2 regions of the Synechococcus sp. CS-1326 genome follow, and region 1 is predicted to be linked to the other one. Evidence: predicted binding sites of a transcription regulator. Region 1 holds the regulator's gene; the other holds the start of a gene.
The links. Region 1 encodes HrcA, which represses chaperone genes, less so after heat shock. Its sites were predicted from a motif close to TTAGCACTCNNNNNNNNNGAGTGCTAA; they were not measured.
Positions count from the first base shown of each region.

Region 2: a site for HrcA is predicted at 7,079-7,105, ahead of groES (co-chaperone GroES). Genes of this name have one in related genera too.

Region 1 is NZ_JAHLYV010000002.1:34,296-49,080, forward strand. It holds gene nuoH (NADH-quinone oxidoreductase subunit NuoH) at 1-792, opposite strand, end outside; gene KQ307_RS00290 (citrate synthase) at 856-2,049, opposite strand; gene KQ307_RS00295 (histidine phosphatase family protein) at 2,091-2,636, opposite strand; gene KQ307_RS00300 (DUF3352 domain-containing protein) at 2,641-4,251, opposite strand; gene KQ307_RS00305 (rhodanese-like domain-containing protein) at 4,343-4,702, shown strand; gene KQ307_RS00310 (hypothetical protein) at 4,724-5,449, opposite strand; gene KQ307_RS00315 (heat-inducible transcriptional repressor HrcA) at 5,660-6,781, shown strand; gene KQ307_RS00320 (20S proteasome subunit A/B) at 6,792-7,604, shown strand; gene glsA (glutaminase A) at 7,609-8,610, shown strand; gene trpB (tryptophan synthase subunit beta) at 8,633-9,892, opposite strand; gene KQ307_RS00335 (translation initiation factor) at 10,005-10,331, shown strand; gene KQ307_RS00340 (pentapeptide repeat-containing protein) at 10,412-13,150, shown strand; gene KQ307_RS00345 (pentapeptide repeat-containing protein) at 13,147-14,376, shown strand; gene KQ307_RS00350 (AI-2E family transporter) at 14,645-14,785, opposite strand, start outside.
Region 2 is NZ_JAHLYV010000009.1:74,274-89,058, reverse strand. It holds gene KQ307_RS02160 (GTP-binding protein) at 1-1,001, opposite strand, end outside; gene KQ307_RS02155 (CNNM domain-containing protein) at 998-2,011, opposite strand; gene KQ307_RS02150 (aminopeptidase P N-terminal domain-containing protein) at 2,123-3,442, shown strand; gene KQ307_RS02145 (TIGR01548 family HAD-type hydrolase) at 3,464-4,243, opposite strand; gene KQ307_RS02140 (30S ribosomal protein PSRP-3) at 4,370-4,924, shown strand; gene atpC (ATP synthase F1 subunit epsilon) at 5,002-5,409, opposite strand; gene atpD (F0F1 ATP synthase subunit beta) at 5,449-6,915, opposite strand; gene groES (co-chaperone GroES) at 7,161-7,472, shown strand; gene groL (chaperonin GroEL) at 7,542-9,179, shown strand; gene msrB (peptide-methionine (R)-S-oxide reductase MsrB) at 9,288-9,770, opposite strand; gene secG (preprotein translocase subunit SecG) at 9,776-10,006, opposite strand; gene gpmI (2,3-bisphosphoglycerate-independent phosphoglycerate mutase) at 10,031-11,704, opposite strand; gene pyrR (bifunctional pyr operon transcriptional regulator/uracil phosphoribosyltransferase PyrR) at 11,873-12,421, shown strand; gene KQ307_RS02095 (ferredoxin-thioredoxin reductase variable chain) at 12,423-12,653, opposite strand; gene KQ307_RS02090 (hypothetical protein) at 12,695-13,489, opposite strand; gene KQ307_RS02085 (Hsp70 family protein) at 13,594-14,785, opposite strand, start outside.

The sequences.
Region 1 (14,785 bases):
AAACTTCATGCCGGCGTACTCGGTTTGATACCCGGCCACCAACTCTTCCTCGGCTTCAGGAAGATCAAAGGGAAGCCGTTCACATTCAGCCAGGGCGCAGATCCAGAAGATCAGAAAGCCAACGGGCTGGCGCCAGATGTTCCAGCTGAGGATGCCGGCACCATTCTGCTGATTGACGATGTCGATGGTGCTGAGCGAGTTGCTCATCATCACCACCGCCAGCACGGCCAGTGCCAGGGGGATCTCGTAGCTGATCGACTGGGCCGCCGCCCGCAGGCCGCCCAGCAACGAGTATTTGTTGTTGCTGGCGTAGCCGCTCATCAGCAGGCCGATCGGCTGAATGCTGCTCAGGGCGATCCAGAGGAACACGCCGATGCCCACATCGCTGATCAGCAGGTGCTGGCCGAAAGGCACCACAAGCCAGGAGAGGATCACCGGGATCAGCACCAGAACCGGGCCGAGGGTGAACAGCAGGCCATCGGCGCGGGCCGGAATGATGTCTTCCTTGAAAAGCAGTTTGAGGCCGTCGGCGAGGGGCTGAAGCACGCCGAGGGCGCCGGCGTACTCGGGGCCGATCCGCTGCTGGACGGCAGCCGAGATCTTGCGCTCCAGCCAGACGTTGACCAGCACCCCCACCACTGCGGCGACCAGCACCAGCAACATCGGCAGAGGCAGCCAGAGCAGATGGGCCGTGGCCGGGGTCAGCCCATAGCCTTCCAGGGTCGTGGTGAAGCTGCTCTGAAGGTCAAGCCCTGAACTGACAGCCGCCAGCGGGGCTCTCAGGGCTGTCATGGACTCTGGCGCCGTCATCATCACCACGGTGTGAGCTCACGAATCGGGACCGGTACAAGCAAGTTAACCGCCGGAGGCGTCATTTCGGGCATCCAGGGGCACCCAGTCGCGGCCGGTGCTGCCCGTGTAGATCTGGGTGGGCCTGTAGATCCGGTTGGCACCGAGCTGCTCCTTCCAGTGGGCCAACCAGCCGGCCACCCGGGCGATCGCGAAGATCGGTGTGAACAGGTCGCGGGGGATGCCGAGTTTCCGGTACACGAGCCCGGAATAAAAATCCACATTGGGGTAAATGCCCTTCGGCCCGAGCCGCACGGCGGCGGCGGCCTCCAGGCTCCGGGCCAGGTCGTACATCGAGTCATGGCCAAAGCGATCAAAGAGTTGCTCAGCCAGGTCCTGAAGGATCACGGCCCGGGGATCCTTCACCTTGTATTCCCGGTGCCCGAAGCCCATGATCTTCTGTTTTCCGGCGATGGCCCGATCCAGATAGGGCTCCACCTGATCCTCGCTGCCGATCTCCTCGAGCATGGCCAACACATCTTCGTTGGCACCGCCGTGCAGGGGGCCCGCCAGGGTGCCCACCGCCGAAGCCACCACGGCATAGGGATCCGTGAGGGTGCTGGCGGTGACGCGGGCGCTGAAGGTGCTGGCGTTGAGACTGTGTTCGGCGTGCAGGATCAGGCAGGCGTCCAGGATCCTGGCGGCAAGCGGATCGGGGACCCGCTCGGTGATCATGTAGAGGAAGTTGGCCGAATAAGGCAGATCGTCCCGGGGCTGGATCGGGTCCTGTCCCTTGCGGATCAGTTGAAACGCCGCCACCATCGTTGGGATCTTGGCGATCAGGCGCATCACCGCATCGACGATGTACTCGGGATCGTCGAGGGCACGGCGCGAATAGAACAAGCCCAGCGAAGCAGCGCTCGACTGGAGCGCATCCATTGGATGGCCATCGGCTGGGAAGCACTTCATCATGTCGCGGATGCGAAAGCTCACCCGCCTGTGCATCTGCACATCGTTCTCGAAGGCCCTCAACTGATCAGGGCTGGGCAGGTCCCCCCAGATCAGCAGGTAAGCGGTTTCCAGAAAGCTGCTGTTCGCCGCGAGGGCATCGACGCCATAGCCGCGGTAGGTGAGTCGCCCCTTCTGACCATCGATGTCGCAGATCGCCGACTGGGTGGCCGGCACCCCCTCCAGGCCTGGGCGGAAAGCCGGGGTCACCGGAGTTCCGGCTGCCGCTGTCTGCGTTGTTTCCACCACCATGCTGTGCGGCCCGACTGATGTGGGAATTTAGGTCCCGCCCTTCAGGGACGGCGTAGCGCCCCCGACAGGCTGAGGGGTGTGAGCAGCTGGATCAGGCAAGCGCCCGTCAGCGGGGCACCGGACCGTTCGCAGGCGGCCGGCAGCTCGAGCACGGCCACGCCGGCCTTCCTGAGCCGCAGAAAACCGGCCGGGGCTCCGCAGAGACGGCCCGCCAGGAGACTCAGATCAGGCTCGTGGCCCACCAGGCAAAGCCGTTTCCAGCCCGGCTCAGGGGCTGAGGGTCCCAGCCAGCTTGCCAGCAGGGCCAGGGGATCAGCCTCGGGCGCCAGCTCGTCGGCCAGGAGCATCCGCGGCGCCAGGCCGCCGGCAAGGGCGATTTCCGCGGTCTGCAGGGCGCGCGGCAGGGGGCTGGAGAGAATCCAGTCACAGTCGAGCTGCAGGTCAACCAGCCTCTCCACCACCGCAGCGGTGCGTTGCCGTCCCTTTGCCGTCAGGGCCCGCTCCCGCTCCGGCAGACCCTGGGCTGCGGCCAAGCTCCTCTCCTGGGCAATTCCATGGCGCAACAGCAGCAGCTCAACGGCGGGCATCGGCTCAGCCCAGCTCCAGGCGGCCATGGAGCCGCAGAGCCGGCGCAACGCCTGAATCCAGCTCAGGCTCCAGGCTGCAGCCAAAACCCTGAACGCTGTCCCTGAGCGGGCTGCCGGCCAGGCCCATCAGCAGGCGCCAGGGCTGCCAGCGGGAGAGCAGCCGCCTCCCAGGTTGGTCTGCCACGGCCACCTGCAGGGCGGCACCCGGGGCCTCCAGCGCCGCCAGCTGGCTGAGCAGCTGACGGGGCGGCCGCCCACCCTCCAGCTGTTCATCGAGAACGGCAAGTCCCTCGCCCCACCAGGCGACATCGTTCCGCTCCAAACGGGTCCCAGCCACCCTGGCCAGCAGCTGGTCGGCATCGCGCCTGCCGGCCCGGGCCTCGAGCCGGGTCCAGACCTGAAGCGGCACGCCGGCCCGGCTGAGCGGCGCGGCGATCAGCCCATCCCTGGCCAGGGCAGGCTGGATCTGACTGACACTGGGCGCCCCGGGCGAGGTCCCGAGCAGCCAGCCGCCAGACTCCTGTGCCCAGATCAGCGGACCGGTGGAGTTGGCACCCACCAGGACGGGCAGGGGGCCAGCCAGCCCAGCCAGGGCCTGCCGCAGCGGTGGTCCCAGCAGGCGCTGCCAGGCCTCGGCGGCCACAGTCGTGGTCTCGCTCAGAAGTGCTGCGGGGTTCTGGACCACCACCAGGGAAGAGGCCGGAGCGCTCAATTCCGCCAGCAAGGGTGGCGCGGCAGCCAGGGCGAGGGGCGGGAGGTCCTCTGTCAGGTCGAGGTCAGCCTCCAGCCGCAGGGCTTCCCCACTGGGGGAAAGCGCGGCGACCAGACCCACCACCGCAGGATCCGTGGCGATCTCCGCAGGGATTCCAAGCCAGTCGACGAGGGCCTCCGGCCTGGCAGTGAGCAGAGCCACGCCGTCGCCAAGCCTGACCAGATCAGCCGCCAGGCGAGGGTTCGCCGCCTGATTGAGCTCATCGATCTGGGAAACATCGAGAGCCTGCTCGAGGATGCCGCGACCGGATGCAATCAGCACCATTCGGTCGTTGATCAAGGCCGTGGCCAGGGGCCTGACGGACTGGTCGGCCAGGGCACCGCGACCACTGATCAATCCCATGCCTCGATAACTGCTGATCTGCAGTTCCGCTCCAGCAAGGCTGCGGGTCTGCCAGAAATGCTGCAGGAAGCGGCGGGCTCCCTCCTCATCCCGGCTGCGCAGAGCCAGAAACCAACCCGTGGGCCCGTCTGTTCCTTCGGGAGCCAGCACGGCCAGGCTGACTTCATCCCCCAGCCAATCGGCCAGCTCGCTGGAGTAATCGAGGCCCGCCGTGGCGAAGGCCCCATCGCGAAGGGCTTCGACGGCTGCCACCGCCTGGCGCCGCTTGCCCGGCGCGGAAACGGCCCTGGCATAGGACGCAAGCCGGTCGGGACTGACCAGCAGATGCAGGCTGAGCGGAGCGCTGCGGGGGACGAACCGCGCCGCTTCCGGCATCGAGAGACTGCGATGCTGCAGGCTGAGCGGGCTCTGCCGCAACACCAGCCACCAGCCCCCCAGGCCCAGGGCCAGCAGCACCAGGGAGAAGCTGAGCACCAGCACCAGGAAGGGGCGCGCCTTCATGCCTTGAACCCAGCGACCCCATCATCTTTATCCATACAGCTTCCTTTCCACCATTCCTGCTTCAACTCCTGCTTCACCGAACCCAGCTGTGATGACCACCCCAACCCCTCAGCCCCCGGGCACACTCACCGCCACCGATCTGCAGGAGCGTTTCGGCCGGGGGGAGCCGTTGCAACTGGTGGATGTGCGCGAAGCGGCTGAGCTGGAGCTGGCCCGACTGGCCCAGCCGGTGCTGCATCTGCCCCTGAGCCGCTCCGCCGAATGGGTTGAGCGGATCGACGAGCTTCTGGACCGGCAGAGAGAGGTGGTGGTGCTGTGCCATGCGGGCATCCGCAGCTGGCAGTTCGCCTGCTGGCTGATCGAAACCCAGGGCTTTGATCGGGTCTGGAACCTGCAGGGAGGCATCGATTCCTGGAGCGTGCAGGTGGATCGATCGGTGCCGCGCTACTGAGCCAGGGGCCCGGGGAACTGCTCAGCCCCGGGGGTGCTTGGGTGGATTCGGTGGCCGCATCGGCCGCGGTGCCGGCGGGGTGCCGCCCCAGAACTTCTGCCACAGGGAGGGTTGAGCGGAGCCACGCGGCGGGGCGGGCCTTTGCGGCTGGGGAGGTCGCCGCGCCGGCTTGTTCGGGTCTGGGCGAAAGAGATTGGCGAACCATCCCGTGGACACCTCGGATCCAGGCAGCTGTTCGGGGCGGCGCGGACCAACGACACGAACCGGCTCAAACAGATTCGCCATGAAATAGGGCTTCAGTGCCAGGTTGTAGTAGCCGACCCGACGCAAGTTCTGCTGGCGGAGCAACTGCAGGAAGGCAGCTGTGATCAAGGCAAGCAGAACCGTGACAATCGTGCGCTGCAACAAACCAACCCGGGCACCACTGAGTTGATCCCCCTGTCTGTTCTCCAGGGTGACAACAGCCTGATCAAGAGAATCAAACAGGGATTTCTTGATGGATTCGAGCGGTTGAGATGGATTGATGGCAGAGCGGATCTGGGGGAATCTCTGCAGAACCCGGGCGAGCTCGACCGGCGTTGATACGGGCTTGACCGCATCAACGACCTGCCGGCGGAATTGACGGGCCTGCTGCAATTGAACGGTCCCCTGCTCATCAGCGCCGCGGTAGGCGCGCAAGGCATCGGTGACCACCAGGGGGGCCAGCAGGGCGTAGGCGAGGGCCAGCGGCAACAGCAGCCGCTGCATTTCTCGCCGGCGGGGAAGTGGGCTCAGGGGTGGCGGGAGCCGGGGGCACCTCGCTGACATCAATCGGTCCGCGTGACGTCAACTCGGCAGTGTCATCGTTGGAAGCAACCATCGGGCCAAACAGAGATTTCACGCACAGGGATGAAGAATTCAGCAGGACCTGGGCCCAGGGCTGCCACGCCCTGCTGAATGGCTTAAACTTGGTTTGAAATGGCATCATACGCTGCCAAAGTGTTGCCAAAGTGCTCCCAAGCTATTGCCAAAAAGCCTTTCCAACCTGTGTTGCCAGAACTGACTCGGCGGGATCAACAAGTGTTGCGGGCAACCGTTCAGCACTACGTCGACACGGTTGAGCCCGTTGGCAGTCAGACCCTGGTGAAACGATTCGGATTTCCTGCCAGTCCGGCCACGGTGCGCACGGCGATGGGGGTGCTGGAGCAGAGAGGCTTGCTGGTTCAACCCCATCCGTCGGCAGGTCGCGTGCCCAGCCAGCAGGGCTATCGGCTGTTCGTGGATGATCTGCTGCCAGCCCCCGGTGCTGGTGCCCTGCAACTGGAAAAGGAGCTGCTGGCCCTGAGTCTTCAGTGGGCGGCCCTGGACGACCTGCTGCTGCATCTGGCCCGCCGCCTGGCTGACCTGACCGGCCTGCTCAGCCTGATCACCCGACCGCAACGACCGCAATCAACGCTGCAGGCGGTTCGGCTGGTTCCCAGCCAGGGACGTCTGCTGATTTTCCTGGTGGAAGCCGCCGGAGCAGCCAGCAGCCTGAACGTGCGGCTGCCGCCGGGGGCTGAGGTGGAACTGACCACACTGGAGTGCTGGGTGGTTCAACAGCTCGAAAGCAGCCTCAACGGCACCATTCACTGGCAGGAGCTGCCGTCCCAACTGGAATGCAGCGGCCGCGTGGTGCGCCAGGCCCTGAGCAGCCACCGCCTGGCACGCTCGGCGGCCAATCCCGAGGGAGCTGTGGCGCTGGGGCTGAGCGGACTCCTGGCCCAGCCCGAGTTCAGCCAGACGGCCATGCTCCGCCCCCTCGTCAAGCTGGTGGAGGAGGAGCCACAACGGCTGTTGCGGCGCAAGGGCCCCGAGTCCGCCTGGGCGAGCGATCCACCGGATGCGAACGATGCGGCGAACCCCGGCGACGGCGTGTGGATCGGAGCGGAACACCCCCACCCCGCCCTGCGGGCCTGCTCCGTGGTTCAGGCCTCCTACCGGACCGGCGATGGCAGCCGCGGCCAGGTGGCCCTGGTGGGACCGATGCGAATGGCCTACGCCACGGCCAGGGCCGCGGTCCGAACGGTGGCCACTAGCCTGCAGCGACTGCTGAGCTGAGGCTCGACCGGTGACCTATTGCGTTGGTTTCCTCCTGGAGGACGGGCTGGTGATGGCCTCCGACTCCCGAACCAATGCAGGGGTGGACTACATCTCCAGCTATCGCAAGCTGCATGTCTTCCAGCCCAGCGCCGATCGCCTGTTCCTGCTGCTGGCGGCCGGCAATCTGGCCACCACCCAGGCGATCCTGAACTGGATCAACCGCGACCTCAACCGGGCCCGGCGCGAGGGGAGCACCCATCTCCAGGACGGCCCGGAATCCCTGGCTGACGCACCGTCCGATCACGACACCCCACCCCATGCCGACCTGCTGACCGCCCGCTATCTGTTCGAAGCCGCCGACTACATCGGCAGGTTGAGCGTGGCGGTGCAGAAGGAAACCCATTCGGCCCTGCGCCAGGTGGGTGCCAGCGGAGCCGCCTCCTTCATCCTGGGGGGCCAGATTGCCGGCCAGCCCCACGGCCTGTTCCAGATCTATGCGCAGGGCAACGCGATCATGGCCACACCGGAAACACCTTTCCTGCAGATCGGGGAAAGCAAATACGGCAAGCCACCTCTCGACGGCGTCGGCCATCACCGGCTTTCGCTCAATGATGCCGCCCGGCTCTGCCTGATGTCCCAGGTGATCACGCGACGCTCCAACCTCACCGTCGGCCCGCCGTTCGAAGTGGCGCTCTACCCACGCGACAGCCTGGCCATCTCGCAGCAACTCAAACTGGAGCGTGGGGCCGCCGAGCTCGACACCATGGTTGATGTCTGGAATGAGAGCCAACGCCAGGCCCTGGAGCGGATGCCCCGCTTCCCATGGGAAGAGCAGGGCTGAGGGCATGGGGAATGCCAGCCAGAACCATGGCTCCAGCTGGGTGTCCACCGGTCACCTGCCGGACCCGGCGATCGTCCAGGCGCTGATCCGCGAGGCCCACCAGCGTTTCGGCACGATCGGTGATGGCCGTGTCGCCGATTACATCCCCGCCCTTGCCAGCGCCAACCCCGACAGCTTCGCGATCGCCGTGGCGGACACCAACGGCGACCTTTTCGCAGTAGGCGATGCAAGCCAGCCATTCAGCATCCAGAGCCTTTCCAAGCCCTTCATGTTCGCCCTCGTCTGCCAGGCGATCGGCGAGCAGGACGCCCGCCTGAAGCTGGGAGTCAACAGCACCGGCCTGCCGTTCAACTCGGTGCTGGCGGCGGAGCGCTCGGTGGAGGGACTCAGCAATCCGATGGTGAATGCCGGAGCGATCGCCGCCACCAGCCTGGCGCCGGGCAGCACGGCTGAAGCGAAATGGGCCTTCATCAGCGAGGGCTTCTCCCGCTTCGCCGGCCGGGAGCTGCAGATCGATGCTGAGGTCTACGCCTCCGAAGCCGCCAGCAACCAGCGCAATTCCGGCATCGCCAGCCTGCTGGGCAGCCATGAGCGGATCTACTTCGATCCCGAAGCCGCCACCGACCTCTACACACGCCAGTGCTCCCTGGCCGTGACCAGCGGGGATCTGGCGGTGATGGCAGCCACGATGGCGAACGGCGGCCGCAACCCGCTCAGCGGCGAGCAGGTGATCGAAGCGATCCATTGCCAGCATGTGCTGGCAGTGATGGTGACTGCAGGGCTCTACGAGAACTCCGGCGACTGGCTCTATGCGATCGGCCTGCCGGGCAAGAGCGGTGTGGCCGGCGGCATGATCACGGTGGCACCCGGCAAGGGCGGACTGGCCACCTATTCACCGCCGCTCGATGAGGCAGGCAACAGCGTGCGCGGTCAGCTCACCGCCCGGTTTCTCTCCGAGCAACTGGGCCTCAACCTGTTCGCCTCAAGGCCAGGCTGCAGCAGCTGATTGCCCGGCCCCTGCGGAGCCATCAGCCCGCCATCGTGTCGCCGAGCCGCTCGGCCACGGTGTTCACATCCTTGTCGCCGCGGCCGGAAAGGTTGATCACCAGCTCGGTGCCCGGCGCCAGGGTGGGGCAGAGCTGCTCCAGCCAGGCGAAGGCATGGGCGGTTTCCAGGGCAGGGATGATCCCCTCCAGCCGGCTGACCCGCTGCAGGGCATCAAGGGCCTGCTGATCGGTGACGGCGACATACTCGGCGCGGCCCAGCTCCTTGAGGTAGCTGTGCTCCGGACCGACACCGGGATAATCCAGGCCGGCGCTGATCGAATGGGCCTCCTGCACCTGACCCTCGGCGTCCTGGAGCAGCAGGCTCATCGCCCCGTGCAGCACACCGATCCTGCCTTCGGTGATCGTGGCGGCATGGCGGCCGCTGGCCACCCCTTCACCGGCGGCTTCCACACCGATCAGGCGTACGGCGGTGTCAGCCACGAAAGGATGAAAGAGGCCCATGGCATTGGAGCCGCCGCCGACGCAGGCCAGCAGCACATCCGGCAGGCGGCCGAAGGCTTCAGCGCACTGGCGTCTGGCCTCCTGGCCGATCACCGCATGGAAATCACGTACCAGCATCGGGTAGGGATGGGGGCCGGCCACCGAGCCGAGGATGTAGTGGGTGCCCTCCACGTTGGTCACCCAGTCGCGGATCGCTTCGCTGGTGGCATCCTTCAAGGTGGCTGAGCCGGCGGTGACGGGTTGCACGGTGGCCCCCAGCAGCCGCATCCGAAACACGTTGAGGGCCTGACGGCGCATGTCCTCAGCGCCCATGTAGATCACGCACTCCAGGCCGAAACGGGCACACACCGTGGCTGTGGCGACCCCATGCTGGCCGGCACCGGTTTCGGCGATGATCCTTTTCTTGCCCATGCGCAGAGCCAGCAGCGCCTGGCCCAGGGCGTTGTTGATCTTGTGGGCGCCCGTGTGGTTGAGGTCTTCCCGCTTCAGCCAGATGCGCGGCCCACCCTCGGGACGCCGGTAGTGATCGCTGAGCCTCTCCGCCTCGTACAACGGAGTGGGCCGGCCCACATAGGTGCGCAACAGGTGATCGAGCCGGCTGGTGAAGGCTGGATCCGCCCAGGCCTCGGCGGCGGCGTCCTCCAGCTCGGCCAGGGCGGGCATCAGGGTTTCCGGCACGTACTGGCCGCCGAAACGGCCGAAGCGGCCCAGGGCATTGGGGCGCACCGAAGGCTCCAGGGTGGCGGGATCCGGCTGGGGGAAAGGGAGCGTGCTGGTCACCGGTAGCTGGGCGCGAGGCGATCAGCCTAGGAAGAAGCCCGCTTGAGCTTCGCCCGGCGCACCAACAGGGGGAACGCTGCGCTTTGATCGCTCAGGCAGGGAAGCGGATCGGATGGGCAAGGGAGGCTGGCAGGAATTCAGCGGGGCGGACAGCCTTGAGCGGCCCTCCTCTCCAGCCGCGCCACCCCCGGCCCGCGCCCTGCAACGGGTGCGGGTGCAGCGCACCAGAGCGGGCAAGGGGGGGAAGCTGGTGACGGCGATCACCGGTCTGGAGATCGCCGAAGCCGAGGCCAGGGCCCTGCTGAAGCTGCTCAAGGCGAAAGCCGGCACCGGCGGCAGCTTCAAAGACGGGGTGATCGAGCTGCAGGGGGATCAGCTGGCAACTGCGCTGGAGGCACTGGAGGCGGCCGGCTTCCGGCCGAAGCAGGCGGGGGGTTGACGGCAATGGACCCCACATAACGAACCGCTGGAAAAGTTAGAGAAATGCATCAGAGTGAGGATGACCTACCGGGCTGATTGGTGACGCTGACCAGCCTGCAAGTGGCCATTGATGCTGTGCCCTTTTGGTGGCGGGCCCTTACACGGCCAGCCCGTTGGCTGCTGGGTCTGCAGTTCGTTCTATTCATCCCGTACCTACTGGAGATGCCCTCCCGAGAGGCATCGGCGTACGTGGTGGAATCGCTGAACCTGTTGCAATTCCTTGTGGTGTGGTGCGCCTGGTGCGAGCAACTGTTCAGTCTGCGGCGCTGTTTTCAGGCGACGGAAACCCAGCACCCCTCCCTTTGGCGGAGGTTAACCCTGGATCTTTACGGGGGATTCTTGTTTATGGCGGTGCTCAGCTTGCTGGTGACCGTGCATCCCCTGCTCGGGATCGGGGCGATGTTCCTGCTGTTCACCAGCGTGGAAGCCCTTGATGTGAACCTGGGCAATCGCTCGATCGCGGGCGCCCTAGTCGGTGGCATGGGCCGGAGTTACCGGCTGATCAGCTCCGAGCCGTGGCGGTTCCTGGCACGCCTGCTGACCCCAGGCCTGGTGCTCTATGCCGGCGGCTCGTTGGTGGTTGGACTGCGTCAATGGGCCACAGAGCTGCCCCCCCCCTGGCTGAAAATCCTTGGATTATTACTCGCCGGCCTGGCGCTGTTGCTTTGGCTGGGCTTCTTTGCACTGGCCCAGTTGCGGATCCAGGTGCGATCGATGGCGATCGATGTCGATGACCTGCTGATCGCCGAGGACGATGCCAACCATGCGACTCTGAACGATTCCCCGCTCGATCCAGAAAGCCTGAGCAGCCTGCGCCTACTCGCTGGGCGCATTGGGGCGATGAGCGGATGGGCCGCCACTGCAATCAGCGTGGCGATGGGCCTGTGGCTGGTATACCAGCTGGGACGCAATGGACTGCTCAACACGGCGGCTTTGGTGGAGGCCTTCCAGGGAATGGTGGCGTTCGTGACCTCCACGGTGCAAGCGTCTGTCGACCTGCTTCTCAAGCTGGGGTTCCTGACCGTGGTGGTGGGCGCGGTGGCCTGTGGGGTTTGGCTGCTGGTCAGACTAGGGCACCGCAGTCCGCTCAGTCTGCGGAAAGGACTCGACAAGGCCGTGCGGAACGCCATCGGTGGGGCAAGGGATTTCCTGGCCAAGGATCTCGGGCTCTCCAGTTCCACCCTCGGGATCGGAACCCTGCTCACGGCATTGGGCACTGTCGCGGTCCAGACCTATGCCTCGGTGCAGGATGGCCAGCTCCAGCAACAGAAGGATCAGCAGTCCCAGGAACAGAACCACAAGGCGGAGCAGGAGGTAAAACAGCAGTTGAACGGCCGCATGGACGGGCTGGAGATAGCACTCAAAGCCAAAGTGGAAACCTTCGTTCTCGACGCCAAGAAGGACAACCAAGATCAGCGCGTCCAGATGGCGTCGGATCTGCGGGATGTGCTGCCCCAGCTGAGACGGCCCGATGGTGGGGCGGATGGGGAACGCAAGGGCAACATCCTGCGTCACCTCTACGAATCGGGACTGCTGCTGCCCAATGATCAGAAACCGTCCGAGCATAAAAAATCGAACGACAGACAGACTGAATGCGCGAAAGAGTTGGACAAATATCAAGACTTTGCGAATCTGGGGGGAAAGTCCCAGCGAGATGCTGAAAGTATAATTTCAACAGAGCTAAAAAGCTGTTTACCGGGAGTTTATCTCGGCAGCATGAACTTCAGCGGAGCCAACTTGAACGGTGCATTTCTAGAAAGAAGTTTTTTGCCTTTTCTCAATCTTAACTCTGCCAATCTGCGCGGAGCGAAACTACAGGGCGCGAACTTGAGGCATGCCCAAATGCAAGACACTGATCTCAGAGGTGCTGATCTGAGAGGGGCCGATCTGAGGGGAGCCGTAGTCGTCGGTTCCGACCTCACCGACGTACAGCTCGATTGCAAAACTCAAATGGATGGTCTCGTAGCCTTCTATGCCCATTTCCCTCCCGAGAACCGCAATGCCCTGCCAGATCCCGGCAAATGTGGAAAAGATATTCCTTTGAAAAAACCTCAGGTGATTTCCTGGGATCCCTTAAAGTATACTCGCCCCTTGACGTCTGACGAGGAGAAAGACCGTGCCCGGTGGTCCTTCTGCCCGCTGGACCCGGTTCAGGAGCTGATCCAGGACCAGGACCACTTCCAGGCAGGATCGAGATGCTCAAACAGGCGCTTCGAAGGTGGGGTGTATGGGGTGAATTCAGTCAGCCTTTTGAAGAGCGATCCCCTGAACCGCAACTACACTATCTTCTGGTCTGGCGGGGAGTTCATCAATACCCATTTCGAACTACTAACTTTGCAAAATGTTGACCTGGTAGGGGCCACACTTGAAAATGCCAATTTCAAAAATGTGCGACTTAAGAACGTGGACTTCACCGGCGCTAACCTGCAGGGCGCCACTTTCAGTGACTCCACCCTGGAGGATGTGAACTTCACCGGAGCCAATCTGCGCAAGGTGAGTTTTGAACGGGTGCGCGCTCGCAACGTACACCTTCAGGGCATCGTTGTCGACAATTTCCTCAACTTGGGTTCCTACAACGAGTCTTTACAGCGCGAAGGGGCTTTCAAGAGCAACGGTTTCGAGAGACACGTCCAGGACGAACTGGCAACCTTCCGCCAGGACTTTCTGGCTCCAATCCTGTTCGGCCCGCTGACACTTCGCCCCCTGCATCTTCTTTATTGGATGCTGCCCAACGCCCTGCCACAGCATTTCGCCATCCACCCAGGCACGGCCCCGTGAAGACCATACAAGCCTGCAGCCATACCCTCGGCCTCATGCTGATTGGCGCAGTCACGATATACATCAATGGCAGCTCGGTAGAGCAACCTTTACGAGGTTATGACAAAGCTCTATTGCCCTTTCTCCAGAAGGACAATCCCTATTTACTCAACGGAATGGACCTGAGCTTGGAGGGGATGGGAGCCCCCCTGCCTCTAGGCCAGATCCGCGGGGAGGACCTCTCCGGCATGGACCTTCGCAAGGCCATGTTTTCCCACCATGGCTTGCACGGCCTGCGACTGCGGGGAAGCCACCTGAGCCAAGCCAACTTCAGCTGCGTACCCCTCAAGAATGTGGATTTCTCCGGAGCGGATCTGCACGAATCACGTTTCGATTTCAGCTCCTGCCAATCACAGCTGCCCCCCTTGGACAAAAAATGTCCGGAGGGGATAAAGCTGTTGGGTGGCACCAGCTCCTGCTTCATCCTCAAGGCCGATCTGGTTGGAGCGAACCTCAGCGGCGCGCTGCTGCAAGGGAAGCTGTCGAAATGGAAAGTCAATACCAAGGGTGAGATCCCCAAGACCGACCCCTTCTTGCAAGGGAAGTTGTCGGACAAATGGAAAGTCAATACCAAGGGTGAGATCCCCAAGAGCAACCCCTGTGAGCAATGGTTAGTGATCCAGGGCAAGCTGGATGGCGCCCGCTTTGAGCGGGCCACCTTGCGGTGCGTGGCCCTGATCAACCAATCCCCCTCCCCCAAGGGAGCGGGCAGGCAGGCCTATGCCGGAATCAGCTTCATTCAGACCAACCTCGACCACCTGCTGCTTGAGAGCGGCAACTTCCTGTTCTCCGACTTCTGGCAGGCTCAGGTAAGCCATCTGGCGGTCCGCCTACCTGCCGCAAATCTGCGGTTCTCCTCCTTGGCGGAATTGCAACAATGCCCGACCGAGGGATGTTTGTTGGAGGTAATCCCGGCTGGCCCGCTGGCCAGCTTTTACGCGATCAAAAACCGACTCTCTCTCAACGTTATGGGGAGTCGGATCCACTCCAATCTGCCTCTGGCCGCCAGCTCAAGTGAATGGCCCGCCCTGATGTGCAACAACAAGCGTGACGAGCCCATCTGGACTTCGGTCCCCATGGACTCTATCGGATCTAATTTAAGAAATCCGCCTCCAAAACTTCCCGATGGTTTGTGCGAATCGGGCAGGCTAGTGGCATCCAGGGCTGGTTCCGCAAAGACGCAATGATGCCTTCCAGGCCATCACATTCCTATCACCACCGCCCCAGCCTCCAACACTACCCCCAACCCCGCCACCAACATCACATGGCACCACTAAGCGGGGGGCCAAGCGGCACAGACCCATCATTGGAGCCATCACAGCTCCAACCTGAGGTTCAACGGACTCTCGGGGGCCGGCAAGAGCAACCTGGCCAAAAGCATTCTGAGCGCCTTCTGCTCATCGCCCTTATGCCCACCCTGCATCATTAAATTGTTATCGCGGTAACATGCGATTTCTACAAATTTGCCTGTGCCGCCTCGGCCCTGAGCGCCTCCCCAGGGGGCTCAGGTAGCTCCAGTCGCCGGGCCAGTTCATCGAGGAAGGTTTTCAGGCAGCTCGCCACCGGCACCGCCAGCAACAGGCCGAGCAGATCGCC
Region 2 (14,785 bases), on a different contig from region 1:
TGACCGGAAAGGCGGCTCAGCAGCCGCCGGGCCTGGGCTCCGTTGAGGCTCAGTCCGTAGAGCCGACAAAGCTGCATCACCAGGGCCGTGTCCACGGCCATCGAGCCAGCCAGATCCAGGAGCACCAGGGGGTTGGCCGCCACGCCGGTGGCCTTGAGGGCGGCGAAGCGGCCGATCAGGCTGTGGGCGGCCTGGCGATGGTGGCGCAGTCGCCAGTCCTGGAGTCGTCGGCTGAAGCGATCCCCGGCCCGCAGGCTGTTGAGGGCGAGCAGCAGCGGACCATGGCTTGCCACCAACGCCAGCAGTCGGTCCTTGAGGGGGCCGATCGCTGCTGGCCCGGCTTCGCTGCGGACACGGCCATCCTCCAGAAGGGTCGCCAGTCGCGGTGCCGCCGAGACGGCCAGCAGCTCCAGGTCCCGGGCTGCGGCGGGCAGTCGGCTGCGGATGCTGGCCAGCAGGGCGTCCCGCTCGCTGGCTGGCCAGCAATCGATCCGGTTGACGACCAGCAGCATCGGCTTGCCAAGACGCAACAACTGCTCCAGTGCCTCGAGCTCGGTGGAGGTGAGGTCGCCCTCGACCACGAACAGCACCAGATCGGCCCCCAGGGCCACCCGGGCGGCCAGGCGGTGCCGGGCTGGTGCGGCCACCTCATCGATGCCCGGTGTGTCGATCAGATCGACCCCGGCCAGGCCCGCGAAGGGGAGATCCCAGGCTTCATGCTGCTGGAGCCTGGTGCTGCCGTGGGCCAGGTCGGTGGCAAAGCGTGGCTGGCCCAGCAGGGCGTTGAGCAGGCTCGACTTGCCCACTCCCACCCGGCCGAACACCGCCAGGTGCAGTCGTCGCTGCACCAGACGCTTCAGCTGACGGTCGAGGGCGACCAGCTCCGGGGCAAGGGCCGACCTTTCCCGCGCGCTCATCGCCAGCTCCGAGCGCCAGCGTTGCAGCAGCTGCTCGCTGCGGGTGATGGTGTCGGGCCTGGCAACGCTGGAGGAACGGCTCATGGGATCGACTCCCCAGCCGCCTGGGGACGACGCCACCAGCCGGCGAGCACGGCCAGCACGGCATCGGCGCCGATCACCCCGACAAAGCCGCCGTGTTCATCGACCACGACCCGAACCGAATGGCTGTTGCGTCGGAAGGCGGTGAGCAGCCGGTCGGCCCGGATCATTTCCGGAACATATTCCACCGGAATGGTCAGGCTGAGGGCGGTGACCTGGCCGCGCCCTTCGACCAGGGCGCCGAGCAGGCTCTCCCGGCTCGCCACCCCCAGCACCTCATCCACCTCCTCGCCCAGCACCACCCACCAGGGAGCGCTGTTGCCGAGCAGCTCGTCGCTGACGCTCTCAAGCCTGGCCTGGGCGGAGAGAGTGGGCGCGGAGACCCGCGGAACCATCAGATCCCTGGCGGTCAGGTCGTTGAGCTGGAACACCTTGCCGATCATCGCCGCTTCATCGGCCTCGATCTGGCCGGTGCGGGAGCCGAGCCTGGCCAGCAGACGAATCTCCTCCTCATCGGTGGTGAGCTCGCTCTCGGCGGTGATCGCCGGCATCAGCCGCTCCAGCACCAGCACCAGCGGCAGCATCAGTTTCAGCACCATTCCGACGGTGGCGGCGCTGCCCAAGGCGATCGGCAGGGCCATGCGGCTGCCGATCGCCTTGGGCAGGATTTCGCCCAGCAGGATCACCAGCACGGTGAGCCCGACCGAGAACAGCGGCAGGGCGATGCGGTCGATGCCCTGGGAGGAGAACACCCAGCCGGCATAACTGCCCAGCATCAGGCTGCCGAAGATGTTGAAGCCGTTGTTGAGGATGACGAGCACCGCCAGGGCACGGCCCATCCGGTTCTTGAGGGAGAGCAGGGCCAGGGCACCCCGCACCGGCCTGGGCCGGCTGGCCAGCTCATGCACCCGCAGCGGGTTCACCGTCAGCATGGCGGCTTCGACACCGGAGCAGACTGCGGAACCGACCAGAATGAAGACCACCAGCGCGGCCAGACCAAGCAGCCCGTTCATGTTCGAAATGCCGAATCTGCAGGCTTCTGCATCCACCACCACACCACTCTGACCGCCAATCCCTTCATGTCATCGGTTGTGCCATCTTCGCGCTGTTCTGACCATCTCTCCATGGCGATCTCCCCCGCCGAGTTCAGCCGTCGCCGCACCACCTTTCTGGAGCGGCTCGGCGGCGTGGCGGCCGTGATCCCTGCGGCCGCTCTGGTCACCCACCACGCCGATGTGGAGCACTCCTTCCGCCAGCAGAGCGATTTCTGGTACCTCACCGGTTTCGATGAGCCCGGCGCCGTGGCGCTCTTCCTGCCGCACCGACCCGACAACCCCTTCGTGCTGTTCGTGGAGCCGAAGGATCCCACTGCCGAGGTGTGGAACGGCTTCCGATGGGGCTGCGAGGGAGCGGTGCAGCGGTTTGGCGCCGACCTGGCCCACCCCCGGGCCGACCTGGCCGGACGGCTGGGGGACTACCTCAGGGGAGCCGAGGGCATCGCTTTCCGGGTGGGCCGCCATCCGGCCGTGGAGCCATTGGTGCTCTCTGCCTGGTCGGCCCAGCTCGATCGCGCCCCCCGCAACGGCCAGGCTGCCCTTGGGCTGGTGGCCCCCTGTCCCCTGCTGCACGAGCTGCGGCTGCGGAAATCCGATGCCGAACTCGAACGGATGCGTCTGGCCGCCCGGATCTCGGCGGAAGCCCACGAACTGGCCCGCCAGGTGGCCCGGCCTGGCCTGAACGAACGCCAGGTTCAGGCGGTGATCGAGCAGCACTTCATGGAACAGGGGGCGCGGGGGCCGGCCTATGGCTCGATCGTTGCCGGCGGGGACAACGCCTGTGTGCTCCATTACACCAGCAACAACGCTCCGCTCGCCGATGGCGATCTGCTGCTGATAGATGCCGGCTGCAGCCTGAGCGATTACTACAACGGCGACATCACCCGCACTTTCCCGGTCAACGGTCGCTTCAGCGGCGAGCAGCGCGCCCTCTACGACCTGGTGCTCGCCGCCCAGGAGGCGGCCATCGCCGCCGTTCGCCCCGCCGCGGACGCCGAGCAGGTCCATGGGGTTGCCCTGAGGGTGCTGGTGGAAGGGCTCGTGGACCTGGGCCTGTTGCGGGGCGCGGTGGAGGGCCTGATCGAGCAGGGGGCCTATCGCCATCTCTACATGCACCGCACCGGCCACTGGCTCGGGCTCGATGTGCACGATGTCGGCGCCTATCGGCTCGGTGAGCACCCGGTGCCCCTGGAGCCCGGCATGGTGCTCACCGTGGAGCCTGGTCTGTACGTGAGCGACCGGCTGCCACCCCCGGAGGGCCAGCCGGCGATCGACGAGCGCTGGAAAGGCATCGGCATCCGCATCGAAGATGACGTGGCGGTCAGCGAGCGCGGCCATGAGGTGCTCACGGCCGCGGCCCAGAAGTCGGTGGCGGCGATCCAGCGCTGATCGGGAGCCGGGAGCCGGGATTCAGCCTGGGGAGCCGTCGTCCAGCCAGCTGAGCAGCAGCTCGGGCTCCAGATCCCTGGTGCATCCGATCAGCCGATCCGCACCCGCTTCCAGCAGAACGGCTTCGTACAGGCAGCGCTGCTGCGTCTGATCCGCTGCGTGGAGGTGGGGCGGAGCCACCGCCAGGCTCAGCAGCTGCTGGCCGGGCCGATCACGGCGGGCACGGCCGACGGTCTGCACATCCGCCACGGTGTCACCCAGGTACACCACCGCTGGAGCCTGTGGGCCCAGGGCCATGCCGGCGAGTGCTTCGGCCAGTCGGATCAGTCCGGTGGGGTCGGGCTTTTCGGGGGCCTCCCCCATGGCGATCAGTGGCGGGTCGATCAGGCCGAGCCGGTGGCCGAGCACAAAGCGTGCCGAGCTGGGCTCGGCGCCGCTGACGAAGCCCCAGGCGATCCCGGCACCGCTCAGGCGGTCAAAGAAATCAGCCTCGACCAGAAGGGGTTCGTCACGGATGAAGCCAGACCAGCTGGCTGGATCACCGTCTGGATCGCCGCCGAAATAGAACCCGCTGAACACCTCCACGAGATGGTCGAACGTCGGCAGGGGGGTTGGTCCCCGCCGCCTCAGCAGCTCCATCGAAGCGTCCCAGTCGTTGTTCCAGCGACCCTCGCCCTTGAGGGCATCGATCTGATCGGGGCGCGGGCGCCAGCCCCCGAAGTGATCAACTGTTTCGCGAAGGGCGCGGCGATAGCTGCCACCCACATCCCTGATCACGCCATCAATGTCGAAGAGCAGGATGGCCCTGGGGCTCGAAGGGACCTTCAGGAGCGGGCCGGTCTTGGGGAGGGGAGGAGGGCTCAGCAGGGAGGGCTGGAGGGGCTGATAGGTTTGTTGCTTGATTTTATGCCTTGAAAGCCGAACCCAATGACGGCCACCGACAGCGCAGCTCCTGAACTCGACCTCGCGGTCAGTCCTTCGGCGGAAGTGACGCCATCAACCGGCCGCGGCCTGACCCGCAGGGTCATTCCCGTTCAGGCTGCCCAAGTCCCTGGGGCGGCGCTGGAAGATGACGAACCCATCACCAAAGGTCGCCCTGCCCTCCGCGGTGCCAGCGCCGCCCTGGCCACAGCCACCGTCGATGAGGACGGAGTTCCCTCCGGTCATACCCCCAAGGCTGACGAGGGTCGCTTCCTGCTCAAGATTCTCTGGCTGCCCGATAACGTCGCTCTGGCCGTCGATCAGATCGTCGGGGGTGGACCGAGTCCCCTGACCTCCTATTTCTTCTGGCCCCGCGAAGACGCCTGGGAAACCATGAAAGGCGAGCTGGAAGCGAAATCCTGGATCACCGACAACGAACGCGTTGAGGTTCTCAACAAAGCCACGGAGGTGATCAATTATTGGCAGGAGGAAGGCAAAGGCAAGTCATTGGATGAAGCCAAGCTCAAGTTCCCTGACGTGACCTTCTGCGGTACCGCCTGAAGGGTCTGCGGCATTTTCTCCGACCATCAAAAAAGCGTCCCCAGGGGACGCTTTTTTTGGGCTGATGGCCAGGTCAGTCAGCTGGATTGACTGGCCTGGAGACGGGCGCGAGCCCTGGCCAGGGATTGCTGAGCCTTGAGCTTCTCAGTGCTGGGTGGCTGCCCGTCATAGCCTGAGGCGGCCAGCTGGGCTGCTTCGACAGCCTGCTCGGCCTTGGCGGGTTCGATGCTGGAGCCGAGTTCGGCGGTGTTGACCAGCACGGTGACCTGGTCGGCTTCCACCTCGGCGAAGCCGCCCATCAGTGCGATTGAAGCCCAGTCCTTGCCTGTGCGCAGACGCATCACGCCGATGTCCAGGGCCGTGAGCAGGGAGACATGGCCGGGAAGGATGCCCAGCTGTCCGGTGGTGCTCGGCAGAATCACCTCGTCGGCGCTGCCATCAAAAACGCTCTGATCGGGGGCCAGAACGCGCAGGGTAAGTGTCATCGGCATGCATCCTCAAAAGCGAGACAGAACAGGACGGGGTCAGGCTTTGGCTTCGGCGCTGAGTTTTTCGGCTTTTGCCTTGACCTCATCAATGGAGCCGACCAGATAGAAGGCGGCTTCGGGAAGCTCATCAAGCTCGCCTGCCAGGATCATGTTGAAGCCCTTGATGGTTTCCTCCAGTTTCACGTATTTGCCGGACATGCCGGTGAAGATCTCGGCAACAAAGAAAGGCTGGGAAAGGAATTTCTCAATCTTGCGGGCCCGATCGACCGTGCGGCGGTCGTCTTCGGAGAGTTCATCCAGGCCGAGAATGGCGATGATGTCCTGGAGCTCTTTGTAGCGCTGGAGGGTGGACTGGACGGCCCGGGCAGTGCGGTAGTGCTCATCTCCGACCACGGCGGGCTGGAGCATGGTGCTGGTGGAGTCGAGCGGATCCACGGCCGGGTAGATCCCCTTGGAGGCCAGGCCGCGGCTCAGCACGGTGGTGGCATCGAGGTGGGCGAAGGTGGTGGCCGGTGCCGGGTCGGTCAGGTCGTCGGCGGGAACGTAAACCGCCTGAATGGAAGTGATCGAGCCCTCCAGGGTGGAGGTGATCCTTTCCTGCAGCTCACCCACGTCGGTGCCCAGGGTTGGTTGGTAACCCACTGCCGAAGGCATCCGGCCCAGCAGGGCGCTCACTTCCGAGCCGGCCTGCACGAAGCGGAAGATGTTGTCGATGAACAGCAGCACATCCTGGTTGTTCACATCGCGGAAGTGCTCTGCCATGGTGAGGGCTGAGAGGCCAACCCGCATGCGGGCGCCGGGAGGTTCGTTCATCTGGCCGAAGCAGAGGGCCACCTTCGACTTGGTGAGGTCTTCGGAGTTGATCACCCCGGATTCCTTGAACTCTTCATAGAGGTCATTGCCTTCCCGGGTGCGCTCTCCGACACCTCCGAAAACCGAAACGCCGCCATGCTCCTTGGCGATGTTGTTGATCAGCTCCTGGATCAGAACCGTTTTGCCGACGCCGGCACCGCCGAACAGGCCCACCTTGCCGCCCTGGCGGTAAGGAGCGAGCAGGTCGATCACCTTGATGCCGGTTTCAAACACCTTGGGCTTGGTTTCCAGCTCCGTGAGCTTGGGGGCCTCCCGGTGGATCGAGGCGGTGAGGTTGGAGGTGACGGGGCCAAGTTCATCAACGGGCTCGCCGAGCACGTTGAAAATCCGACCGAGCGTGGCTTCTCCGACCGGAACGCTGATCGGGGCACCGGTGTCGAGGGCTTCCATGCCCCGCACCAGGCCATCGGTGGTGCTCATGGCGATCGCCCGCACCCGGTGATCGCCCAGTAGTTGCTGAACCTCGGCGGTCAGGGCGATGTCCTGGCCAGCGGAGTTGCGTCCCGCGATGCGCAGTGCATTGAAGATCCGCGGCAGCTTGCCGGCCGGAAACTCCACATCCAGCACGGGACCGATCACCTGGCGCACCACGCCCTTGGTGCCGGTGTTGACGGGAGCAGCAGCAGCCATAGGGAAAGAAAGGGGTTCGCGCGGCGGGACGCACATCCGCCGAAAGCGCGGCCAACTTACCACCGCAACGGGGTCAGGGGGCCTTGAACGGGCCTTGAAGGGGGGTGATGTTCGGTCAACCGCCCCTGCCGACGATTGCGGGACAACCCTCCCTTGCCATAAATTGGCACTCGACGGGCCCGAGTGCTAACTCGACCGTTTCCATGGCGTCATCGGCGCCATGACTGTTGCTCTCGCACCGAACCATGGCTGCTGTTTCTCTCACCGTCTCCACGGTCAAACCGCTCGGGGACCGCGTTTTTGTCAAAGTTTCCGATTCCGACGAAAAAACCGCCGGCGGGATTCTCCTGCCCGACACCGCTCAGGAAAAGCCCCAGGTGGGTGAAGTGGTTCAGGTCGGTCCTGGCAAGCGGAACGACGACGGCACCCGCCAATCTCCTGAAGTGAGCGTGGGTGACCAGGTTCTCTACAGCAAGTACGCCGGTACCGACATCAAGCTGGCCGGCAACGATTTCGTGCTGCTTTCGGAGAAGGATATTCTGGCGATCGTCAACTGAATCATTGATTCGAATTGCTTTGTTGGCAATCGTTCCCTCACACACACACTCACTTAGAACCTGATTTCCATGGCCAAACGTATCATTTATAACGAGAATGCCCGCAGGGCTCTCGAAAAGGGCATCGACATCCTCGCCGAAGCCGTTGCTGTCACCCTCGGACCCAAGGGCCGCAATGTGGTGCTTGAGAAGAAATTCGGCGCTCCTCAGATCATCAACGACGGCGTGACCATCGCCAAGGAGATCGAACTCGAAGATCACATCGAGAACACCGGTGTCGCCCTGATCCGTCAGGCCGCCTCCAAAACCAACGATGCCGCCGGTGACGGCACCACCACCGCCACGGTCCTGGCCCACGCCATGGTCAAGGCGGGTCTGCGCAACGTGGCCGCCGGCGCCAATGCCATCACCCTCAAGAAGGGCATCGACAAGGCCTCCGACTTCCTCGTCAAGAAGATCGAGGAGCACGCCAAACCGATCTCCGATTCCAACGCCATCGCCCAGGTGGGCACCATCTCCGCCGGCAACGACGAAGAGGTGGGCCGCATGATCGCCGATGCGATGGACAAGGTCGGCAAAGAAGGCGTCATCTCCCTGGAAGAAGGGAAATCGATGACCACCGAGCTGGAGGTCACCGAAGGCATGCGCTTCGACAAGGGCTACATCTCGCCCTACTTCGCCACCGACACCGAGCGGATGGAGGCCATCCTCGAGGAGCCCTACATCCTGCTCACCGACAAGAAGATCGGCCTGGTGCAGGACCTGGTGCCCGTGCTCGAGCAGATCGCCCGCACCGGCAAGCCCCTGCTGATCATCGCCGAGGACATCGAGAAGGAAGCCCTCGCCACCCTGGTGGTGAACCGTCTGCGCGGTGTGCTCAACGTGGCTGCCGTCAAGGCGCCCGGCTTCGGTGATCGCCGCAAGGCTATGCTCGAAGACATCGCCGTTCTCACCAACGGTCAGCTGATCACCGAGGACGCTGGCCTCAAGCTGGAGAACACCAAGCTGGAGATGCTGGGTACCGCCCGTCGCATCACGATCAACAAGGACACCACCACGATCGTGGCCGATGGCAACGAGCTGGCTGTCAAGGCCAGGGTCGAGCAGATCCGCAAGCAGATCGACGAAACCGACTCCACCTACGACAAGGAGAAGCTCCAGGAACGCCTGGCCAAGCTCTCCGGCGGTGTCGCCGTGGTCAAGGTGGGCGCTGCCACCGAAACCGAGATGAAGGACAAGAAGCTGCGCCTGGAAGATGCCATCAACGCCACCAAGGCGGCCGTTGAGGAAGGCATCGTCCCCGGTGGCGGAACAACCCTGGCTCACCTGGCTCCTGCTCTGGAAGAGTGGGCGGCCGCCAACCTCTCCGGTGAGGAGTTGATCGGCGCTGGCATCGTGGCCTCGGCCCTGAGCGCACCGCTCATGCGGATCGCCCAGAACGCCGGCGTCAACGGCGCTGTCGTGGCCGAGCACGTCAAGGGGATGCCCTTCAACGAGGGCTACAACGCTGCCACTGGCGAATACGTGGACATGCTGGCTGCCGGCATCGTGGATCCCGCCAAGGTCACCCGTTCGGGGCTGCAGAACGCCGCTTCGATCGCTGGCATGGTGCTCACAACTGAGTGCATCGTGGCCGATCTTCCCGAGAAGAAGGAAGCGGCTCCCGCCGGCGGCGGTGGCGGCATGGGCGGCGACTTCGACTACTGATCGCCGCTCCTGCGATCTGCGTTCAGAGCGCCCCTGTGGGGGCGCTTTTTTTTGGCGGCTGCGACCATCCCCGGAGAAGCGAGGCTGGTGAGCCAGGCTGGATCGCGATCAGCCCTCCGGCACGAAGGCCAGGGCGACGCCGTTGTTGCAATAGCGTTTGCCGGTGGGTCTCGGCCCGTCGTTGAACACATGCCCCTGGTGGCCTCCACAGCGGCGGCAGTGATACTCGGTGCGGGGCACGATCAGCTTGAAATCCGTCTTGGTAACCACTGCATTCGGCAGTGGCTGCCAGAAACTGGGCCAACCGGTGCGGCTGTCGAATTTTGCGGCCGAACTGAACAAAGGAAGGCGGCAGCCGGCACAGACGAACGTGCCTTTGCGCTTTTCCCGATCGAGAGGACTGCTGAATGGGCGCTCAGTGCCCTCCTTTCGCAACACCTGGAAGGCCTCGGGGCTGAGCCGTTTTCTCCATTCCGATTCACTCAGCTTCCAGTTCGGATCAGCTGGCTTCGAGGCTGCTTCTGCAACCGTTCCGCCGAGCAAGGGGCTGAGCAGGGAACCGAGGGCGGCCAGCAGGCTGCGGCGATGGATCGGACTCACCGCAACCAGCCTGCACTGAGCAGAACGGCCAGACCGAGAAAGAGGGCCAGCAGGGTCCAGCTGATCCGGTTCAGGGTGTCTTCAGCGCTGCGGGCACTGCTGAACATCGAGCCGCCGCTACTGGCAAGCCCTCCCATGCCGTCGCCCTTGGGGCTGTGGAGCAAGACGCTGATGATCAGCAGGACGCCTGTGGAGATCCAGATCCAGGACAGAACGGAAGTGAGCATCCAGGCAGTTTATCGAACCGGCGCTCACACCTGCAGGGCCTGGTACAGCTGGGTCTGCTGGGCCTCGGGAGTGGGCTCCAGCCGAACATCGGCTGAATCGATCAAGGAACGGCCGGTCATCCGTGCGGGCTGGGGAAGATCGAGAATGTCGAGCAGGGTTGGGGCGATGTCAGCCAGCCCTCCGCCGCTGCGCAGGCTGGCATGGGCTCCGTGGCCAGGCAGCTTGCGCTTCTCCCCTTCCACAAGAATCACCGGTACGGGGTTGGTGGTGTGGGCTGTCCAGGGCCTGCCATCGCTGCTGCGCATCATTTCGGCGTTGCCATGGTCGGCGGTGATCAGCAACGTTCCGCCTTTGCGGTTCGTGGCCTCAACCAGTTGTCCGATGCAGCGGTCGACGGTGCTGATGGCGGTCTTGGTGGCCTCGATCATGCCGGTATGGCCAACCATGTCGGGGTTGGCGTAGTTGATCACGATCAGGGAATAGATGCCTTTGTTGATCGAGGCGATGCAGGATTCTGTGAGAGCGTCAGCCGACATCTCCGGTGACTGGTCGTAGGTGGCGACCCGTGGAGAAGGAACAAGATGCCTGTCTTCACCAGGAAAAGGCTGCTCGATTCCTCCGTTCATGAAATAGGTGACGTGGGGATATTTCTCGGTTTCGGCCGTGCGCAACTGGAGCAGGCCATGCTCAGACACCACCTGGCCAAGCAGGCCATCGAGTGATTCAGGCGGGAAGGCCACCTCAACCGGCAAGCCCGCCTCGTACTGGGTGAAGGTGACCAGCCGAAGGCGAGGCAGCTGCTGGCGGACAAAGCCATCGAAGCGTTCGAGGGCCAGGGATCGCAGCAGCTGACGCGCCCGATCCGGCCGGAAATTGAAGCAGATCAGCCCATCTCCATCGCCCAGCTCCCCTGTGTCCAGGCGCAGAGGTTCAATGAATTCATCGTTGATGCCTGCTGCATAGGCTGCTTCGACAGCCTGCTGGGCCGTCAGGCCAGCGATCGGTGCCGATTCGGTGAGCAGCCGGAAGGCCTTCTCGGTGCGATCCCAGCGGTTGTCCCGATCCATGGCCCAGTAGCGGCCGCAGAGGGTGCTGATCCGGCCGACGCCGACCGAGGCGATCTGGGCGTCGATCTGGTCGAGGAAGGGAAGGGCGGACTGGGGTGGGGTGTCACGGCCGTCGGTGATCGCGTGGATGAAGACCTCCTTGAGGCCCCTGTCGGCCGCCCACTGCAACAGGCTGCCGAGATGGTCGATGTGGCTGTGAACTCCGCCATTGGAGCAGAGGCCGAGCAGATGCAGGCTGCCTCCCGTTGCGAGCAGATGGTCGGCGAGATCGTTCAGGGCTGGATTCTCCGCCAGGCTGCCATCGGTGGCGGCTTTGCTGATCCGCACCAGTTCCTGGCGGATGATCCGGCCGGAGCCAATCGTGAGATGGCCCACCTCTGAATTGCCCATCTGACCGTCAGGCAATCCGACGTCGCCCCCGCTGGCCTGAATCAAGGCATGGGGGTACACCTGCCACAGCGCGTCCATCACCGGGGTGGAGGCTTCCGTGATGGCGTTCGTCCCTGAGGATTCGCCGTAACCCCAGCCATCGAGAATGGCCAGAACCACGGGGGAAACCGGCGCTTTACCGCCAGCAGAAGCGGAGGCACCGACGTCAGGGGAAGGGTTGGCGTTGGGGCCGGTCGGCATGGAAGTAACAGTGTCACCCCGGCTAATGAAGCGGCGCAGGATAAATGTGGAATCAAGTTAACCCCGTCCTGCTGGCGTTCCCGCTGCCGCTGCTCGGCCGGGTCAGCTTTTGGTCACATCTTTGCCGTCCGGCAGCCTTCCTAGGCTGGTTCAACACTCGTGAACGCCATGCCATCGCCGCATCAGGCCGGGCGACTCGAAATCCTCTCCGCCCAGGACCTGAGCCGCACCCTGAACCGTCTCGCGTCCCAGGTGCTGGAGAACGTTGTCGACAGCAGGCAGCTGCTCCTGCTGGGAATCCCCACCCGCGGCGTTGCCCTCGCCACGGTGCTGGCCCAGCAGCTCGAAGCCGATTCAGGCCACCCGATTGATCGGGGCAGCCTCGACCCCACCTTCCATCGTGATGATCTCGACCGGGTGGGAACCAGGCTGGTCGAGGCAACCCGGTTGCCGGTCGGGATCGAAGGACGTCAGGTGGTGCTGGTCGATGACGTGATCTTCACGGGCCGAACGGTGCGGGCGGCGATGGAAGCGCTGCTGACCTGGGGACGCCCCGCGGCCGTGCGCCTGCTGGTGATGGTCGATCGAGGTCACAGGGAGCTGCCGATCCAGCCGGACTTCTGCGGGCGGGTCGTGCCCACCAGCCGTCTGGAGAGCATTCAGCTCTGCCTGGCAGACATCGACGGGGTGGAGGGTGTCTTCCTGCTGAAGGAATGACTCAGGCGGTGGGGACGATCGGTTCGAGCTCATCGGCCCGGAAATGGGCACGGAAGCGTCCGAACGCCACGATCACCGGCAGGGTTGGACTGATCGGCCGCCCTTTCCAGTCATCGAGAACCTGGTGAACTTCGCCTTGCTGGCCCAGGAGATCGAAGGGCTGGCCGCGATGTTCGGGGTGGGTGAACACAACGACGCTCTGACTGACCCTGACCTGTTCACCGGGCTGCATGGAGTTTCCTCAGGATCCGCCAATCCTGTCATGGGGTGTCCTCATCGCTGGCAACCCGTTTCGGGACCTGCTTCCACCACCTTGCCCCCCAGCTGTCGGCAGGCCGTGGTGAAGGCGGTCCAGTCGTCGAGGCCGAGGACGATGTTGCGTTGAACGGCGCCATCGAGATCGGCCATCGGCACGTTGCTCAACCGGTTGTCACCATGGCTGTGGTGCTCCTGTTCCTTGGCCTTGAGGCCGGCGATCTCGTTCTCCACCTGGCGCTGCAGGCCGGCTGACTGGCTTTTCCACCATGGGTGGTCGATGCGGTTCAGGGCTTCAAGGGCTTCCCACCAGCGCTTCTGGCTGATCAGGCCGCGGGCCCGCTCCTGCTGCAGCCGGTTGCGACTCCAGAGTTGCCTGAGATTGTCGCCGTAGGCATTGCCATCGGGATGCTGGTCTTCCCCCATCGGCTTGAGCAGGGTGATGGCCCCCTCCAGATCTCCCGCTTCGAAGCGAGACAGGGCTCTGGACTTGAGCTCCTGCTGCCAGGACTGAAGGCGTTTTCTGTCGGCGACCGTGCCGGCGGGAGAGTTGCTGAGCAGGAGTTGCAGCTTGAGGGCCTCTGCCCATTTCTCAGCCTGCCAGAGGGTTTCGGCCTGGTGGCGCCGGCAGCGGCCCTGCTCCCTCGGCGCCCGCCCGCTCATCCAGCGCAGGGCGGCCAGCTGTTCGCTGTAGCTCAGGCACGCCTCGTAGTTTCCGTCGGCCGCCGCCTGCTCCAGGCGTGAGGGAAGCTGCGCTTCCCACCAGTGGGCTGCACCAACGCCGGCGGCGACCAGACCCAATGTGACGGCCAACCAGAAGCGCGGCAGCCTGTGGCGACGGAGAGCCAAGGCGAGCGGGATGCGAAATCAACTTTTCCCATGCAAGCACCCCCCGCTATGAACGTCCTGGCTGGGATCTAGCGGACGGGTCCAAGGGCGATCGGTTCGCTGCAGCGACCACTGATCAGATCCTCGCTGCCCATGGTCAGCTGGGCCTGATCATTGACCCGGAAGCACAGCTTCAGCCGGTCCACGCCGCGGGCTCCGGGGGGATCAAGGTCGATGGCCGCCGGCTGCCGGTCCCAGGGCTCCACGCGCCTCTCGCCGGCGGGAGGCGCGATCAGGGCTGGCAGGCCATCGCGAAAGACCACCTCGGCACGCCGCTCATCCAATGGCTCACCCAGCACCAGATCCAGCTGGCGCTGACCATCGCTGCTGCAGGCCAGGATCAGCTCCAGGGGATTTCCGGTGGGCCAGCTCTGGCCGGGGAGGAAGAGGGGATGCCAGCGGTGCCCGTCGCTGCGGAGGTCCCAGCGGCGCAGCGACACTCCCCGGCTGAGCACATCCTTGATCTGAACGCCAGGTGTCAGGGCAAGAGCCCCCACCGCGACCGCCTCGATCGGCCGCTGGTCGAGAATCGGGATGTCGGGGCAGCGCTCGCGCAGCCACTGGCGGATCAGCGGCATGCGGCTGGTGCCTCCCACCGGGAGCACGGCATCGATCTTCGAGAGGTTCAGCCCCTCCGATCTGGCCCCGGCCAGCACGCGCTCCAGCAGCTCGTCGAGCAGATCGAGCAACCCATGCCGCTTGAGCAGGTCTTCCAGTTCCCGGCGGCTCAGCCTCAGTTCCCGGCTGGCCTGGCCGGGGGGGCACCAGACCGCCCTGGCCTCCTGCTCGGTGCTCAGCGTGCACTTGAGCTGCTCCACAGCGTCCAGCAGAGCCCCTGTCGGTGGCGTGTCCGCGAGGGCGGCGGCGATCCAATGGTCCAGGTCCCTGCCGCCGAGAGCCAGTCCTGCCTTGCCCAGCACCCGCGCACAGCGAAGCGCCTGACGGCTGCCGCGCAGATCGCGGCCGGCAAAGCGAAGCAGCTGGGCGATCGGTGCGGCCCGACCCTCTCCGCCCTCCAGGGCCACCAGCGAAAGATCGATCGTGCCGCCACCGAGATCCACCACCAGCACCCGGCTGCCGGGGGGCAGGCCGGCTCCGATCGCTGCGGCGGTGGGTTCATCCACCAGGGCCAGCTCCGCCACGGCAAGGCTCTGGCTGGCCTGCTCCAACCACTGGCGGTAGCCCCGATAGCTGTCGATCGGCGCTGTGAGCACCAGCCGC